Regions from separate parts of the Bradyrhizobium sp. th-b2 genome, predicted to be linked through region 2. Evidence: predicted binding sites of a transcription regulator. Region 2 holds the regulator's gene; the other holds the start of a gene.

Region 1 (7,262 bases), on a different contig from region 2:
CGCAGGCCTTCAACAACCAGCAGCACACCCAGGTCAAGCTGAGACCGGTGCAGACCGACGGCGCCACCGCCAGCGCGCAGACGCTGGCCGACGGCAAGGCCGACCTCGCCATCATTCGCGGCGATCTCGAAGTGCCGAAGAATGCGCAGGCGGTCGCGGTGCTGCGCAAGAATGTCGTGGTGATGTGGGCCCCGCCGGCGGCAAAGGGCAAGGGCCGCAAGGCCGCGAAGATCACCAAGATCACGCAACTTGCCGGCCGCAAGATCGGCGTCGTCGGCCGCACCCCGGCCAATGTCAATCTGCTGAAGCTGATCCTGCAGCAGTATGGCGTCGACCCGATGAAGGTCGAGATCGTCCAGTTCCCGGCCAATGAGGCGGCGGACGCTATCAAGAACCTGAAGGCCGACGCCTATCTCGCCGTCGGTCCGGCCAACAGCAAGATCACGATCGATGCGATCACGGCGTCGATCAAGGACGGCGGCGAGCCGACCTTCCTGCCGATCGACGCCTCCGAGGCAATCGCCCAGAACCATCCCGCCTACGAGGCCGCCGAAATCCCCGCCGGCTCGCTCGGCTCGGCCGACCGGCCCGATGACGAAGTGAAGACGATCAGCTTCTCGCACCACATTGTCGCGCGAAAGGGCGTGTCGGACGCGACGGTCGCAGCATTCACGCGGCAATTGTTCGCGATCCGGCAGTCGCTCAAGAACGATTTCCCGCTCGCGGCCAAGATCGAGACGCCCGACACCGACAAGGACGCCACCATCCCGGTGCATCCGGGCGCGGCCGCCTTCGTCGACGGCGAAGAGAAGACCTTTCTCGACCGCTACAGCGACTACATCTGGTGGAGCCTGATGGCGTTCTCGGCGATGGGCTCGGCCGGCGCGTGGTTCGCCGGCTACCTCAAGCAGGACGAGCGCAACACCAACACCTCGCAGCGCGAGCGTCTGCTGGAGATGCTGAAAACCGCGCGGCACAGCGACTCCACCGAAGAGCTCGACCAGATGCAGGCGGAAGCCGACGACATCCTGCGCCACACCCTCGACTGCTTCGAACATGGCGCCATCGAGGAAGGCACGCTGACCGCGTTCAACATCGCGCTCGAGCAGTTCCACAACGCCGTCGCCGACCGCAAGGCGCTGCTGTTGAGCATGCCGCAGAATTTGCAGCGGACCGCGAGCCAGTTCAGGGCGGCGGGGACGGCGTAGGGCTTACGCGACCTCTACCAATCTCTCCATGAGTTTCCCTTCGCCTCTCCCGCTTGCGGGGGAGGCCGACGCGCTCGGCAGCGCTCTTGCGCGCCGGAGCGCGGCGGGTGGGGGCTCCCTGCGCGATATGATTCGTGGAGAGAGCCCCCACCCCCAACCCTCCCCCGCAAGCGGGAGAGGGAGCCGGCTTGCGTGCTCACCTCACATGTGCCCGCCCCTGTAATCTCTCCGTCATGGAATTTTTCTAGGTCTTGGCACGCATGCGGCGCATTGTCGCTGTGACCTGAGGAGGCTCCCCATGACGATCCGGTTTTCGCGAAAGCTCACCCGCCGACGCTTCCTCTCGACGACGGCTGCGGCCGGCGCCGGTGTGATCGCGATGCCTTATCTGTCGCGCGCCGCGGATCGCCCTGTGATCACCCATGGCGTGCAGTCCGGCGATGTCGGCGTTGACGGCGGCGTGGTGTGGGCGCGTGCGGACCGGCCGGCGCAGATGATGGTCGAGGTCGCCACCACTGAGTCGTTCAAGGATGCCCGTGCGCTGCCGCCGATCACGGCGCTGCCGGAGAGCGACTTCACCGCAAAAATGCTGCTGGAGAACCTGCCCTCCGGCCAGGACATCTTCTATCGCGTCCGCTTCCGCGACCTCGCTCATATTGACGTCGTGGGCGAGCCCGTGGTGGGCCGCTTCCGCACCGCGCCGGGCGACCGCCGCGACGTCTCCTTTGTGTGGGGCGGCGACGTCGCCGGCCAGGGCTGGGGCATCAACCCCGACGATGGCGGCATGATCACCTTCGCCGCGATGAAGAAGCACAATCCGGATTTCCTGCTGCACTCCGGCGACACCATCTACGCCGACGGCGTGATCCCGTCCGAGGTGAAGCTCCCCGACGGCAAAGTCTGGAAGAACATCACGATTCCCGAAAAGGCCAAGGTCGCCGAGACGCTCGACGAGTATCGGGCCGCGCACAAATATAACTTCCTCGACAGCAATGTCCGCGCCTTCAATGCCGAGGTGCCGATCTTCGTGCAGTGGGACGACCACGAGGTGACCAACAACTGGTCGCTGTCGAAGCAGCTGCCGGCGTCTTACAAGGAACGCGACATCACCGTGCTCGCCGCGCGCGCGGCGAAAGCCTTCCACGAAATGTATCCGATGCGCGAGAGCATCGTCGAGCCGGGCCGGGTCTATCGCACCTTGAGCTACGGTCCGCATCTCGACGTCTTCATGCTCGACGAGCGCAGCTATCGCGGCCCCAACGGTCCGAACCTGCAGGAGCAATACGGCCCCGATGCCTATTTCATCGGTCCGGACCAGATGGCCTGGCTGAAGCGCGCGCTGCTCAATTCGCGCGCCACCTGGAAGGTGATCGCCTCCGACATGCCGCTGTCGCTGATCGTCTATGACGATGCCGCCAACAAGAAGGGCTCGGAAGCGTTTGCGCAGGGCGACGGCCCGGCGCGCGGCCGCGAGCTCGAGATCGCCGACATCCTGCGCTTCATCAAGACCGCCGGCATCGTCAACACAGTCTGGCTGACCGCCGACGTGCACTACGCGGCCGCGCACTACTACAATCCGAACAAGGCGCAGTTCCAGGAGTTCGATCCGTTCTGGGAATTCGTCTCCGGCCCGCTGCACGCCGGCACGTTCGGTCCGAACGAGCTCGACAACACGTTTGGCCCTGAAGTGAAATTCATCAAGGCGCCGGGCGAAGCGAACCAGAACCTGCCGCCGTCGGCCGGCATGCAGTTCTTCGGTCACGTCAAAATCGACGGCAAAAGCGGGCAGATGACCGTGAGCCTGCGCGACCGCGTCGACGCCGAGCTGTGGGCGATCACGCTCGACCCGAAGCCGGTGTAATCGGGTCGCAGCCGCGACGGAACCGCTCTCCCTTCCCCAGACGCGATTTGGCCGGGGATGGACGTCACCGGCCTCTTCCGGTATCGACATCAGAGCCATTATGCTGGGGGCGCCCGAAGGGGGGCGGAGCATGAGGCGCGAGTTGATTCGCGTGCTGGGCGGCATCGTCGCGGGGTTGCGGCCGCGCCGCCTGGCTGTCGTTGCGATTGCCGTGTTCGCGCTGCTGCCGATCGAAGTCAGCGACGCCGGCTGGCTGCCTGATCTTTTCAAGACTTCAGCCAAGCACGCCAAATCGCCAAAGCGCGCTAAGTCGGCACGGCCGGCCAAATTGGCAAGACACCGCGCTCAGCCGAAGCACCGCGCCACGCGGCTTGCCGCCCTTGGGCCGGTCGCCCTGCCGCCGTCCGCGCTCAAGCCGGCCGCAGCCAAATGCGATCCCTCGACATTCCGGATCGTTCTAGATGTGGGACATACCGCAGAATCGGAAGGCGCGATCAGTGCCCGGAATGTCACCGAGTTCGCCTTCAACCTGCGCCTTGCACGGCTGATCGAGGAGAGGTTGAAGGCCGAAGGCTTTACTGAGACCAGGCTGCTTCTGACCGAAGGCAGGGCCAGACCCAGCCTCTTCAAGCGGGTCGCCGCCGCCAACAATCTGCACGCCGATCTCCTGCTGTCGATCCACCATGACTCCGTGCCCAACAAAATGCTCGAGGACTGGGAATTCGAGGGAAAGAAAGGCCACTTCAGCGATCGCTTCAGCGGTTACTCGGTTTTCGTCTCCCGGGACAATCCGGAGTTCAAGACGAGCCTCCGGTTCGCCGAACTGGTCGCCGGGGAAATGAAGGCCCAGGGGCTTCAGTATGCCGAGCAATACAGCCAGGCCATCATGGGTCGCTACCAGCACCCGCTGCTGAACAAGGAAACCGGCGTCTACAGCTATGATGAGCTGATCGTGCTCCGAAAGACCGCGATGCCATCAGTCCTGCTGGAGGCGGGCTCGATCATCAACCGCGACGAAGAACTCAAGATGGACTCGCCCGAGCGCCGCAGCCTCATCAGCAGCGGCGTCGCTTCTGCCGTGAAGGAATTCTGCGAGCCGCGATGGGCCCTGCTCGGTCCGCTCTGATCGCCCTGCGACGCCCCGAGCTCTCGGCAAATACGCGGTCCGATCTGCGCCAGCCGATGTCATCCCTGCTTGCCGGCCTCGATCCCCCTGGACTTGGCAAGCGCCTGTTCGAACTTGGCGTTGAAGAGCCACATCGCATCGAGGATTTCGCGGAAGGTCGCAGACGTTCTCGCCCTGTCGGCCCGGCCGAAGGCGAAGATGCTGTTGTTTCGCAAATATCCCATGATCCTGGGGTCGGAAATTCTGTGGCCGACGAGGTTGCCTGACTGCAGCGCGGCCCTGGTCGGGGTGGGAATGATCTGGATGAGCTCGAAGAGCTTCATTTGATCGATTGGATCGGGCAGAGCTTTTGCGATCGCCGGGACCTGTGGGAAGATGTCTGCGTGTGCGTTCATGAGCGCATCCCGCACCGCGGTCCAGTGATTGAACCTGTGGTCGAGGTTGCCAGCTCGCGCTTCTTCCCTGTCGTCGCGACGGCTCAGTGCCGGATCGAGGACTGCGATTGATCCCTTGATGGCTGCCCACTTCCTTTGACCGTTGCGATCTTCGGACGGACCGGTCTGCAGGCTTCCCTTGTAGGTGTTAGACCGCGCATTGCCGGCATTTTGCTTGCCGTTCGTCTCCGCGAAGAAAAGCCCGAGGCTGATACGGCCGGCGGTCGCCGCATTGGCGGCATCCAGCCCCCTGCCGCGCGCGATCGCCGTCGCCAGATCGACCACGTCCTTGAACGGCGTATCGGATCCTTGTGCGCTCGCGGGCGGCGCCTCCATCACGTCAAACAGCGCCCTGTACTCATCGAGCAGCGGCTCATTGTCGGCGTCAAAATAGGCCGGAGGGATGCCGAATCTGTTGGGTCTGCCGATCCGGGACGGCAGCGCATCGGTGAGGTCCTTGTATGCGCTCATCATCTCGACACGGGCAAGATAGAGGGCCTGGCCCGGCAGGTTGGGCAGCGGCTGCCTGGAATCGATCTGTGCACGTCGCTGGCGCAGGATCGAGACGAAGTTCTTCACGGCATTGTCGTAGGTTTCGCGCGCGGCCGATTGTCCGCTTGTGAGCGCGACCGGCTCGGCGATGGCTGGAGACACCAGACCACCGATGACGGCCGAGGCCAGCGGCAGGCCCGCACCGGGCCCTGTTGCAACCGGCAGCGCGAGGAGCAGCCCGAGGGATAGCGCCGTTGCGGGCGCAGCGGCAGATGACCTGATCGCCATGACAGCTCCCCGATGCCTGTGCGTTGCCGAATCCGACACAATGGATCGTAGACGACGAACGCGCCGGCTGCGAGCACGCTCGGCCCGAAGCCGGTGTCATCCGGCGACAGGCCACAATGAACCGCGCAAGCGGTTCGGGCGACCATATCAGGCCCAGCCGCTTCCGGACCGGGTCTGATTGATGAGTAGCCGATTTGAGACGCGCCACGCCATTGATTGCCGCCCTTCTCCTGCTTGCGCCGTCGCTGGCGCCGGCGCAGCCGGCACAAGATGCGCAGGCGGCGAAGATCCGCGACGCCTTCAATTCGGCCTATGGCAAGGCATTGAGCGCCGGGTTCGGTAAATCGCTGCGCGACAATGCCGATCCCGCCTGTCTGGCGAGCAAGGGCATCGAAGCCGGCCAGCTCGAAGCGCGCGGCCGCGACGTCGTGATCAAATGGGGTGTGCGGCTGATCGACGGCAACGATGCGCTGATCGACCAGAACGTCTATGCCGAGAAATTTCCGGCGGCCGCCGAGCTCGACCGGCTGCAGCAGAATGCGGACGTCAAGAAATACCTCGCGCTCGCAACGCCGATGCAGCAGGCGAAAATCCTCGACACGGTGTTCGAGCAGTTCGACCGCTATGCCCTGGTGAGCCGGATCAAGCTCACGGCGGTCTCGCCGCTGGCGACCGGCAACGATGAATTGCTGCGCAAGAATCCGACCGAGGCCACCGAAGATGCGCTGGAGGCGTTTTCAAAGCGCAACAAATCGAAGGCGCTGGCGCGCTTCCGGGATTTGTCCGAGCAGGCCTCAGCAGTGCGATCGGCCTCGATCGCGAAGGACAAGGTGCCGCCGGGCGCGCCGCTGTCCTTCCTCAAGGGGATGGAGGCCGACCTTGCGGAGCTCTGCATCGGCTCGCGGCGCTAAGCTCCTCACCTCCCGCTACGCCTCAGCGCCGCCTCCAGCGTCTCGCTCGAGCATGGCTTGCTCAGCCGGGGCTTGTCGGCGAGCGAGGCCGGCAGCCTGATATCCGCACCGTAACCCGTGACGAAGGCGAACGGCACCTTCAGCACAGCGAGCCGCTCGGCGATCGCGAACGTCTTCTCGCCCCTGACGAGGCCGACGTCGAGCAGCGCGAAATCCGGCGCCCGCTCGGCGATCAGTTCGAGCGCGCGGGCGACGTTCGCCGCGGTGCGCACCGTGCGGGCGCCGAAGCCGAGGATGGCGTCCTCGAAGTACAGCGAGATGATCGGATCGTCCTCGACCACGAGGACATCGCCGGGCATGCCGGCATTGGGTGCGAAGTCCATGGCGCGCCAGTTTCCGTTTGCTAGAGCTTGTTGTTTTGACGCGTTTTCTTCACGCGAACCGATATCCACTTCGCTCGAAAACGCTCTGAAGATGGATGAGAGACCGGATCAGCCCGGCCGGATGGCCCGCGACCGGCGCCTGAAAGCACGCCGGCTGTTCCCGGGACGAAACCCATCACATCGCGCGCGGCCGCGTCTGTTCACTAGTGAACATATGTCCGGGAACTTTTTCAGTATGGTCTGCGTTGGGTTTCCAGGATTTTCCAATGATTGCCAAACGGACCGAGTTGGCCGGGACGAGTGACCGGCCGTTCAACAATCTTTTGCGCCGGCTGAACGCCGCGGACTACGAGCTGATCGCGCCGCACCTTGCGCTGGTCGAAGCGGCGGCCGGCGATCTGCTCTACAATCCCGGCGACGACGTTCAGATCGCGCATTTCCCATGCGGACCGAGCCTGGCGTCCTACATGGTGCCCAATGAGGACGGGCGCGATGTCGAGACCATCCTGGTCGGCCGCGAGGGCGCGGTCGGCGGCATCGTCAGCCAGGGCTTCCTGCC
Region 2 (7,262 bases):
AGCACATGACCGACCTCGTGCTGTCGCAGGTCAAGTCGGTGCTCGACGCCTATGCCGCGCACGATCTGCCGGCGGCGATGAACGTCTGGAAGGGCGACGAGGAGGTCGATGCGATCTGCACCTCGCTGTTCCGCGAACTGCTCACCTACATGATGGAGGATCCGCGCAACATCTCGTTCTGCATCCATCTGATGTTCTGCGCCAAGAACATCGAGCGGATCGGCGACCACGCCACCAATATCGCCGAGACCGTGTTCTACATGATCGAGGGCCAGCAGATCACCGACAAGCGTCCGAAGGGCGATATGACCAATTTCGCCACCACGGTGCCGGGCAACTAGGGCATGATCCGCATCGGCGGAACCGGATTGTCGTCGCGACAAACCGTTTCCCACGGGGAATATGCTCAGGGGTTGAGTGTTTCGGTTTGCGTTTGGGCAACGGATCACCACAGAGAAAGAACTTAGACCGATGAGCGCACGCATTCTGGTAGTCGAAGACGAGGAAGCGCTGACGACACTGTTGCGCTACAACCTCGATGCGGAAGGCTACGACGTCGAAACGGTGGGACGCGGCGACGACGCCGACACCAGGTTGAAGGAGCGCATCCCCGACCTCGTTGTGCTGGACTGGATGCTGCCGGGCCTGTCCGGCATCGAGCTGTGCCGCCGCCTGCGGGCGCGGCCCGAGACCAAGCAGCTTCCGATCATCATGCTGACCGCGCGCGGCGAGGAGAGTGAGCGCGTGCGCGGGCTTGCCACCGGCGCCGACGATTACATCGTCAAGCCGTTCTCGGTGCCCGAGCTGCTGGCGCGGGTGAAGGGCTTGCTGCGCCGTGCGAGCCCGGAGCGGCTTGCCACCGTGCTGACCTATGGCGATATCGAACTCGACCGCGAGAAGCGCCGCGTGGCGCGCTCCGGCCGCCCGATCGATCTCGGGCCGACCGAATATCGTCTGCTCGAATTCTTCCTCGAGCATCCCGGCCGGGTGTTCAGCCGCGAGCAGCTGCTCGACAGCGTCTGGGGCCGCGACATCTATATCGACGAGCGCACCGTCGACGTGCATATCGGCCGCCTGCGTAAGTTGCTCAATCCGGGCCGCGAGCAGGATCCGATCCGCACCGTGCGCGGCGCCGGCTACGCGCTCGACGACCGCTTCGCGAAGGCCGAGCCGCAGCCGTAACGGCCGTGTGGCATTCATAAACCGCAACACGTTGTCGTCCCGGCGAAAGCCGGGACCCATACGCCGCGGCCGGCGCAATCGGCACGCGGCCAGACGGCTTTCAAACAACACCCATTCGTGGTTATGGGTCCCGGCCTGCGCCGGGACGACGCCGGTGATGCATCCGGGCTACGGTTCTCACAAAAAAATCCCCGCTTTCATGGGGATTTCTTTTTCAGTCCTACGCCAGTTTCCCGAGTGCTCACTTGATCTGCGGTTTCGCCGACGGCCGGCGGCGATCGCCGGCGGGCTGGTAGGCGACGCGCGAGTGGTGTGCGCAATAGGGCAGGCCGCCGAGCGCCTTGCCGCCGCAGAAGAAGAATTCCGGGCTCGATGGATCGCCGACCGGCCAGTGGCAGGTGGCTTCGTTCAGCTCGAGCAGCGACAGCCGCTGGCTCATCGGCACCACGTTGTCGTAGGAGATCGGATCGGGCTCCATCTCGACCTCGAAGGCATGCGCCAGCGCGGTGTTGCCGCGCGAGACCGGACGCGCCACCCGCATCATGTGCTGGGCGGGGCGGGCCTTGCGCTGCCGCGGCGCGGCCGTGGAGGGGGCCTTGGCGCGGCCGGAGAGGCCGAGCCGATGCACTTTGCCGATCACGGCATTTCGCGTCACATTGCCAAGTTCCGCGGCGATCTGGCTGGCCGAGAGGCCAGACTCCCAGAGCTTCTTCAGCTGCTCGACGCGATCGTCGGACCAGGTCAATACAGTCATCGCATTCTTCCTTTCGCATGGCGCCGGCCAGTCATTGGAGCGACGCTGCGAGCCAAATCCGGGTCAAAATCCCAGCGGCCAGAATCCCTTAGCCCTCGCCGGGCGCGGTCTTGCGCCCGAACGTTTACGTGTGACACGAAGGCTACTTAGAGGGTCCAGTACTGCCGCACGAGATGTCGTACCCGACAGGCCAAACGCTACAATATGGCGTGACTCTGGCGCAAGAGTCCGCGGCCGTGCGTCCACATGTTCCCACAAAGTTAAGCACTGTAATGAGGCTTTTCCACCGCACCGGAATGCTCCGGATTGCGCTCGTTTCGCATCGCAGGAAGGCCGGCAAAGGCCGGCTCCTGGCGATTGACACCTACTGGCCGCAGCATAGAATGGCTGCACGTGCCGCCCGCAAAGGCGGCCGTTTTGTTTTCCGAAGCTGGCCGTTGCTGCACTGGCGTCAAGGCGCGCACGGCAATTGTCGGCTTCAAACCGGCAGTGAACGCCATGACCAACAGCGCCTCGTCGCATCTGCTCCCCGTCTTCGCCCGGGTCGATCTCGGCTTCGAGCGCGGTGAGGGCGCCTGGCTGATCGCAACCAACGGCGACCGCTATCTCGACTTCACCTCGGGCGTTGCGGTGAACGCGCTCGGGCACGCGCATCCGCATCTGGTCCAGGCGCTGCAGGAACAGGCGACCAAGCTCTGGCACATGTCGAACCTGTTCAAGAGCCCGGACGGCGAGGCGCTGGCCGCCCGGCTGTGCGAGCAGAGCTTTGCCGACTTCGTGTTCTTCTGCAATTCCGGCGCAGAGGCGATGGAGGGCGTGATCAAGCTGGTCCGCCATTATCACTTCTCCAAGGGCCATCCCGAGCGCTACCGCATCATCACCTTCGAAGGCGCCTTCCACGGCCGCACGCTGGGCACGCTGGCTGCGACCGGCTCGCCAAAATATCTCGAGGGTTTTGGCCCGCCGATGGACGGCTTCGACCAGGTGCCGCACGGCGACATCGAGGCCGTCAAGAAAGCGATCGGCCCGCACACTGCCGGCATCCTGATCGAGCCGGTGCAGGGCGAGGGCGGCGTGCGCTCGGCGCCGCAGGCGTTCTTCAAGGCGCTGCGCGCGCTCTGCGACGAGCATGGCCTGCTGCTCGCATTCGACGAGGTGCAGACCGGTATGGGCCGCACGGGCGATCTTTTCGCCTACAAGCGCACCGGCGTGACCCCTGACGTGATGTCGCTGGCGAAGGCGCTCGGCGGCGGCTTCCCGATCGGCGCGGTGCTGGCGAGCGCCAAGGCGGCTGAGGGCATGGCGCCGGGTTCGCACGGCTCGACCTTCGGCGGCAATCCGCTGGCGGTCGCCGCGGCCAATGCCGTGCTCGACGTGATGCTGAAACCCGGCTTCTTCGAGCACGTGCAGAAGATGTCGCTGCTGCTCAAGCAGAAGCTAGCCTCCGTCGTCGACCGCTATCCGTCCGTGCTGGCGGACGTGCGCGGCGAGGGGCTGTTGATCGGCGTCAAGGCCGTGGTGCCCTCCGGCGACCTGATCGTCGCGCTGCGTAACGAGAAGCTGCTCACCGTTGGCGCCGGCGACAATGTGGTGCGCTTCCTGGCGCCCCTGATCGTCACCGAGGCCGAGATCGACCAGTCGATCACAGCGCTCGAGCGCGCCTGCTCTGCGCTGGCGGCAACCCAGCCGAAGAAGGCGGCGGGATGATGAGCAAGCCTGTCCGCCACTTCCTCGACATCGACGAGGTGCCGCTCGCCGAGCTGCGCAACATGCTGTCCGCTGGCGCCGCCATGAAGGCGGCGCGGAAGGCGCATGAGAAGGGCAGGAAGCCGCTTGAGGGCAAGACGCTGGCGATGATCTTCGAGCGCCCGTCGACCCGCACAAGGGTGTCGTTCGACGTCGGCATGCGCCAGCTCGGCGGTGAAGCCATCATGCTGACCGGCGCCGAGATGCAGCTCGGCCGCGGCGAGACCATTGCCGACACCGCGCGCGTGCTGTCGCGCTATGTCGATGCGATCATGATCCGCATCCTCAACCATGACGCGCTGCTCGAGCTCGCGGCGCATGCCACCGTGCCTGTGATCAACGGCCTGACTCGGCGTTCACATCCCTGCCAGGTGATGGCCGACCTCATGACCTATGAGGAAAATCGCGGTTCGATCGAGGGCAAGACGGTGGCCTGGACCGGCGACGATAACAACGTGCTGGCCTCCTGGGCGCACGCCGCCGAGCGCTTCAAGTTCCAGCTCAATGTCGCGACCCCGCCGGAGCTCTCGCCGAAGAAGCCGATGCGCGACTGGATCAAGGCGACCGGCGCTCCGATCGTGCTCGGCACCGATCCGGAAGCCGCCGTGCGCGGCGCCGACTGCGTCGTCACCGACACCTGGGTGTCGATGGGCGACAAGGAGGGCGAGCACCGCCACAACGTGCTGAAGCCCTATCAGGTCAATGCCAAGCTGATGTCGCTCGCTAAGCCGGACGCACTGTTCATGCACTGCCTGCCCGCGCATCGCGGCGAGGAGGTCACCGACGAGGTGATCGACGGCCCGCAATCCGTGGTGTTCGACGAGGCGGAAAACCGCCTGCATGCGCAGAAGGGCATTCTGGCCTGGTGTTTCGACGCGGTCGCCTAGTCGTAGGTCACTAACGTTGTCGTCCCGGGCAAGCGCAGCGCGACCCGGGACCCATAACCACCGCTGTCAATTGTTGTGAAGGCTGGGGCCTCAGCTGGATGCATCAACCGACAGTGGTGGTTATGGGTCCTGCCCCAGTGCGCAATTGCGCACAAGGCAGGGACGAAGAGTTCGCGTTTAGCTCAACCCCTTTATTTCATGGTTCGAGACCCCAGATAGAGCGCCATGGTTTCACAATCCCCTGACATCAAAATCACGCCCGAGGCGCCGGTTCGCGCGCCGTCAGCGGTTCCTGTCGACGATGCCGTGCTGGCCTTCGAGGTCGGCGCGCTGGATCTGCGCGGCCGGCTGACCCGGCTCGGCCCCGCGCTCGACGAGATCCTGCACAAGCACGATTATCCGCCCGCGGTGGGCAAGCTGCTCGGCGAGGCCATCGTGCTGACCACGCTGCTCGGCTCGTCGGTCAAGTTCGAGGGCCGTTTCATCCTGCAGACCCGGACCGATGGTCCGGTCTCGCTGCTGATCGTCGATTTCCAGGCGCCCGACCGGCTGCGTGCCTATGCGCGTTACGACGAGGCGCGCCTCAAGACTGGTCAGAGCTCGGGCGAGCTGCTTGGCAAAGGCCATCTCGCGATGACCATCGACCAGGGCGCGAACACCACCAGCCGCTACCAGGGACTGGTCGCGCTCGACGGCGGCGGCCTCGAAGAGGCGGCCCACGAATATTTCCTGCGCTCGGAGCAGATTCCGACCCGGGTGCGCCTTGCGGTCGGCGAGGAGATGCGCGGCGGCGAGGGCGGCAAGTTGCACTGGCGCGCCGGCGGCATCCTGCTGCAATTCCTGCCCAAGGCGCCCGAGCGCGCCAAGCAGGCCGATCTGCACCCCGGCGATGCGCCGGAGGGCACGGCCACGCATCACGTGCCTGACGATGACGCCTGGGTCGAGGGACAGTCGCTGATCTCGACCGTCGAGGATGTCGAGCTGATCGATCCCGATCTCTCTGGCGAACGGCTGCTCTACCGGCTGTTCCACGAACGCGGCGTCCGCGTCTTCAACCCGCAGACGTTGCGCGCGCAGTGCTCCTGCTCGCGCGATGCGGTGTCGTCGATGCTGAAGAGCTTTGCGCCGAACGATCGCGCCGAGATGGTCAAGGACGGCAAGGTCGTCGTCACCTGCGAGTTCTGCTCGTCGGTGTATGAATTCACGCCGCAGGAAGCCGGCGTGGAGTAGGCGGCAACCTGTCCACGAGGCCCGGTAACCAGGCCTGTCAGCTCAGCAAGGTGCGGGTCTTGCTGACGGCGTCATAGATTTCGATCTGAAGCATCGGATAAGCCGCCTTCAGTTGTCGGCCGGACGTTTCAGCAGCCTCGACCGTGTCGAACTCCGACTTGAAATGTTTGTCGACAATGATCACGAAACCTTCGGCAGGAGGCCGGTCGGCGCGCAGTGGCTTCTTCGGCTCTGGTTCGTCAGTGGACGGTGGGGATTTCTTCATCATGGGAATTCCTCCTGGATCGACCTTCAACTCAGCCGGTGAAACGCCGGCGGCAAGACTTCACGAACGAGTTCGCTCAGATTCAGCGTCTCCCCGCTGTCGGTGATGTCCGAGAACAGCACCTCGACATAGGGGTGTTGGCGGTTGAACGCAGCACCGCGTTGGTATTTCGCACTGACGATCCGCTCGATCGCCGCCAGGTTAAGTCTGCCAAGCGCATTGTATTGATCGCGGAACAGGCTTCGGTGTCCGCCGCGGTGCTCGACAGACTCGGCCCAGACGTCCATCACCTTGCGGCCGATGAATGCCTCGATCCGTTCATTTCCATCCCGGGCGAGAAGCCGCAGCCCGTCCATGCTGTGCGGTCCGTCATCGACGCCGATTTGGGTAAGTGACATAACGAATCTCCTATTGTTGCAGTTTGCTTACATCGGCAGTCCCTCGGGGACTGCGCCGCCTTCATTGTCCCATCGCGACAAAGCCGCAGCGCGCGATCTCGCATCCTGACGCGCCTCCAGAACCTTGTTGCGATCGGCATCATCCTTGTGCTTGTGCAGGAAGCGCGCGATCTGCCCGCGGAGCGCCGCCGTCTCCAGCAGCTTTCCGACCGATCCGGCGGTGTCGAAGATTTCCCGCTGCAGCGTCTTCGGCAGGACGTTCCATTGCATGATGACGGCCGCGCCGAGACACCGCAGAACGTACTCCTCTTCGGCGGCAAGGGCCGCGCCGCGGGAGCGGTCCTGCTCCGCAACGTTCACTGCGTCGTCAAAATTGTCCGCCAGTTGCTGCTCGTTATCCGCGAGCGAAGCGAGGCGGTCTTGCTGCTCCTGAAACTTGCGGCTTTCGCCCTGACCGCTCGAACGCTTGATCAGTTCGCCATATGCGGCTGCCTTGGCACGATACTGCTGAGATTTGAACATGGCGGGCCCTTTCGCTGGAGGTCTCCGCGCATTCCGACCCAACTCGATGGCCGACGAGGATGATCTTTTATATGGGAAGCAAAGGGTCGAATAACGAGCACCAAGGCCACAAATCACCGGCAGAAGAAAATCGGATGGCGCGCGTGAATATCTGCACCGCGACAACGTTCACCGCGGTCGCCTGTTCCTGAAGGATAGGTCAGAGCCGATGTCGACGCCGTTGCCTGGTGAGAGACGACCGGAGGCCATGCTCTTCGGCATCCGATGAATGGCGGTCT

What was found. The regulator PhoB, encoded in region 2, activates phosphate uptake and scavenging genes when phosphate is short. The targets are predictions, from matches to a motif close to TGTCATNNANCTGTCAT.
Region 1: a site for PhoB is predicted at 1,427-1,443, ahead of K359_RS0121855 (alkaline phosphatase). Genes of this name have one in related genera too.

What each region holds. Positions count from the first base shown of each region.
Region 1 is NZ_AUGA01000018.1:31,711-38,972, reverse strand. It holds gene K359_RS0121860 (TAXI family TRAP transporter solute-binding subunit) at 1-1,208, shown strand, start outside; gene K359_RS0121855 (alkaline phosphatase) at 1,507-3,069, shown strand; gene K359_RS0121850 (N-acetylmuramoyl-L-alanine amidase) at 3,221-4,195, shown strand; gene K359_RS0121845 (hypothetical protein) at 4,255-5,409, opposite strand; gene K359_RS0121840 (hypothetical protein) at 5,604-6,320, shown strand; gene K359_RS0121835 (response regulator) at 6,326-6,703, opposite strand; gene K359_RS0121830 (Crp/Fnr family transcriptional regulator) at 6,970-7,262, shown strand, end outside.
Region 2 is NZ_AUGA01000007.1:278,766-286,027, reverse strand. It holds gene phoU (phosphate signaling complex protein PhoU) at 1-341, shown strand, start outside; gene phoB (phosphate regulon transcriptional regulator PhoB) at 472-1,182, shown strand; gene K359_RS0113880 (GcrA family cell cycle regulator) at 1,424-1,936, opposite strand; gene K359_RS61220 (hypothetical protein) at 2,197-2,436, opposite strand; gene K359_RS0113875 (aspartate aminotransferase family protein) at 2,435-3,643, shown strand; gene argF (ornithine carbamoyltransferase) at 3,643-4,569, shown strand; gene K359_RS0113865 (Hsp33 family molecular chaperone) at 4,795-5,799, shown strand; gene K359_RS0113860 (hypothetical protein) at 5,837-6,067, opposite strand; gene K359_RS0113855 (hypothetical protein) at 6,091-6,462, opposite strand; gene K359_RS0113850 (hypothetical protein) at 6,490-6,984, opposite strand.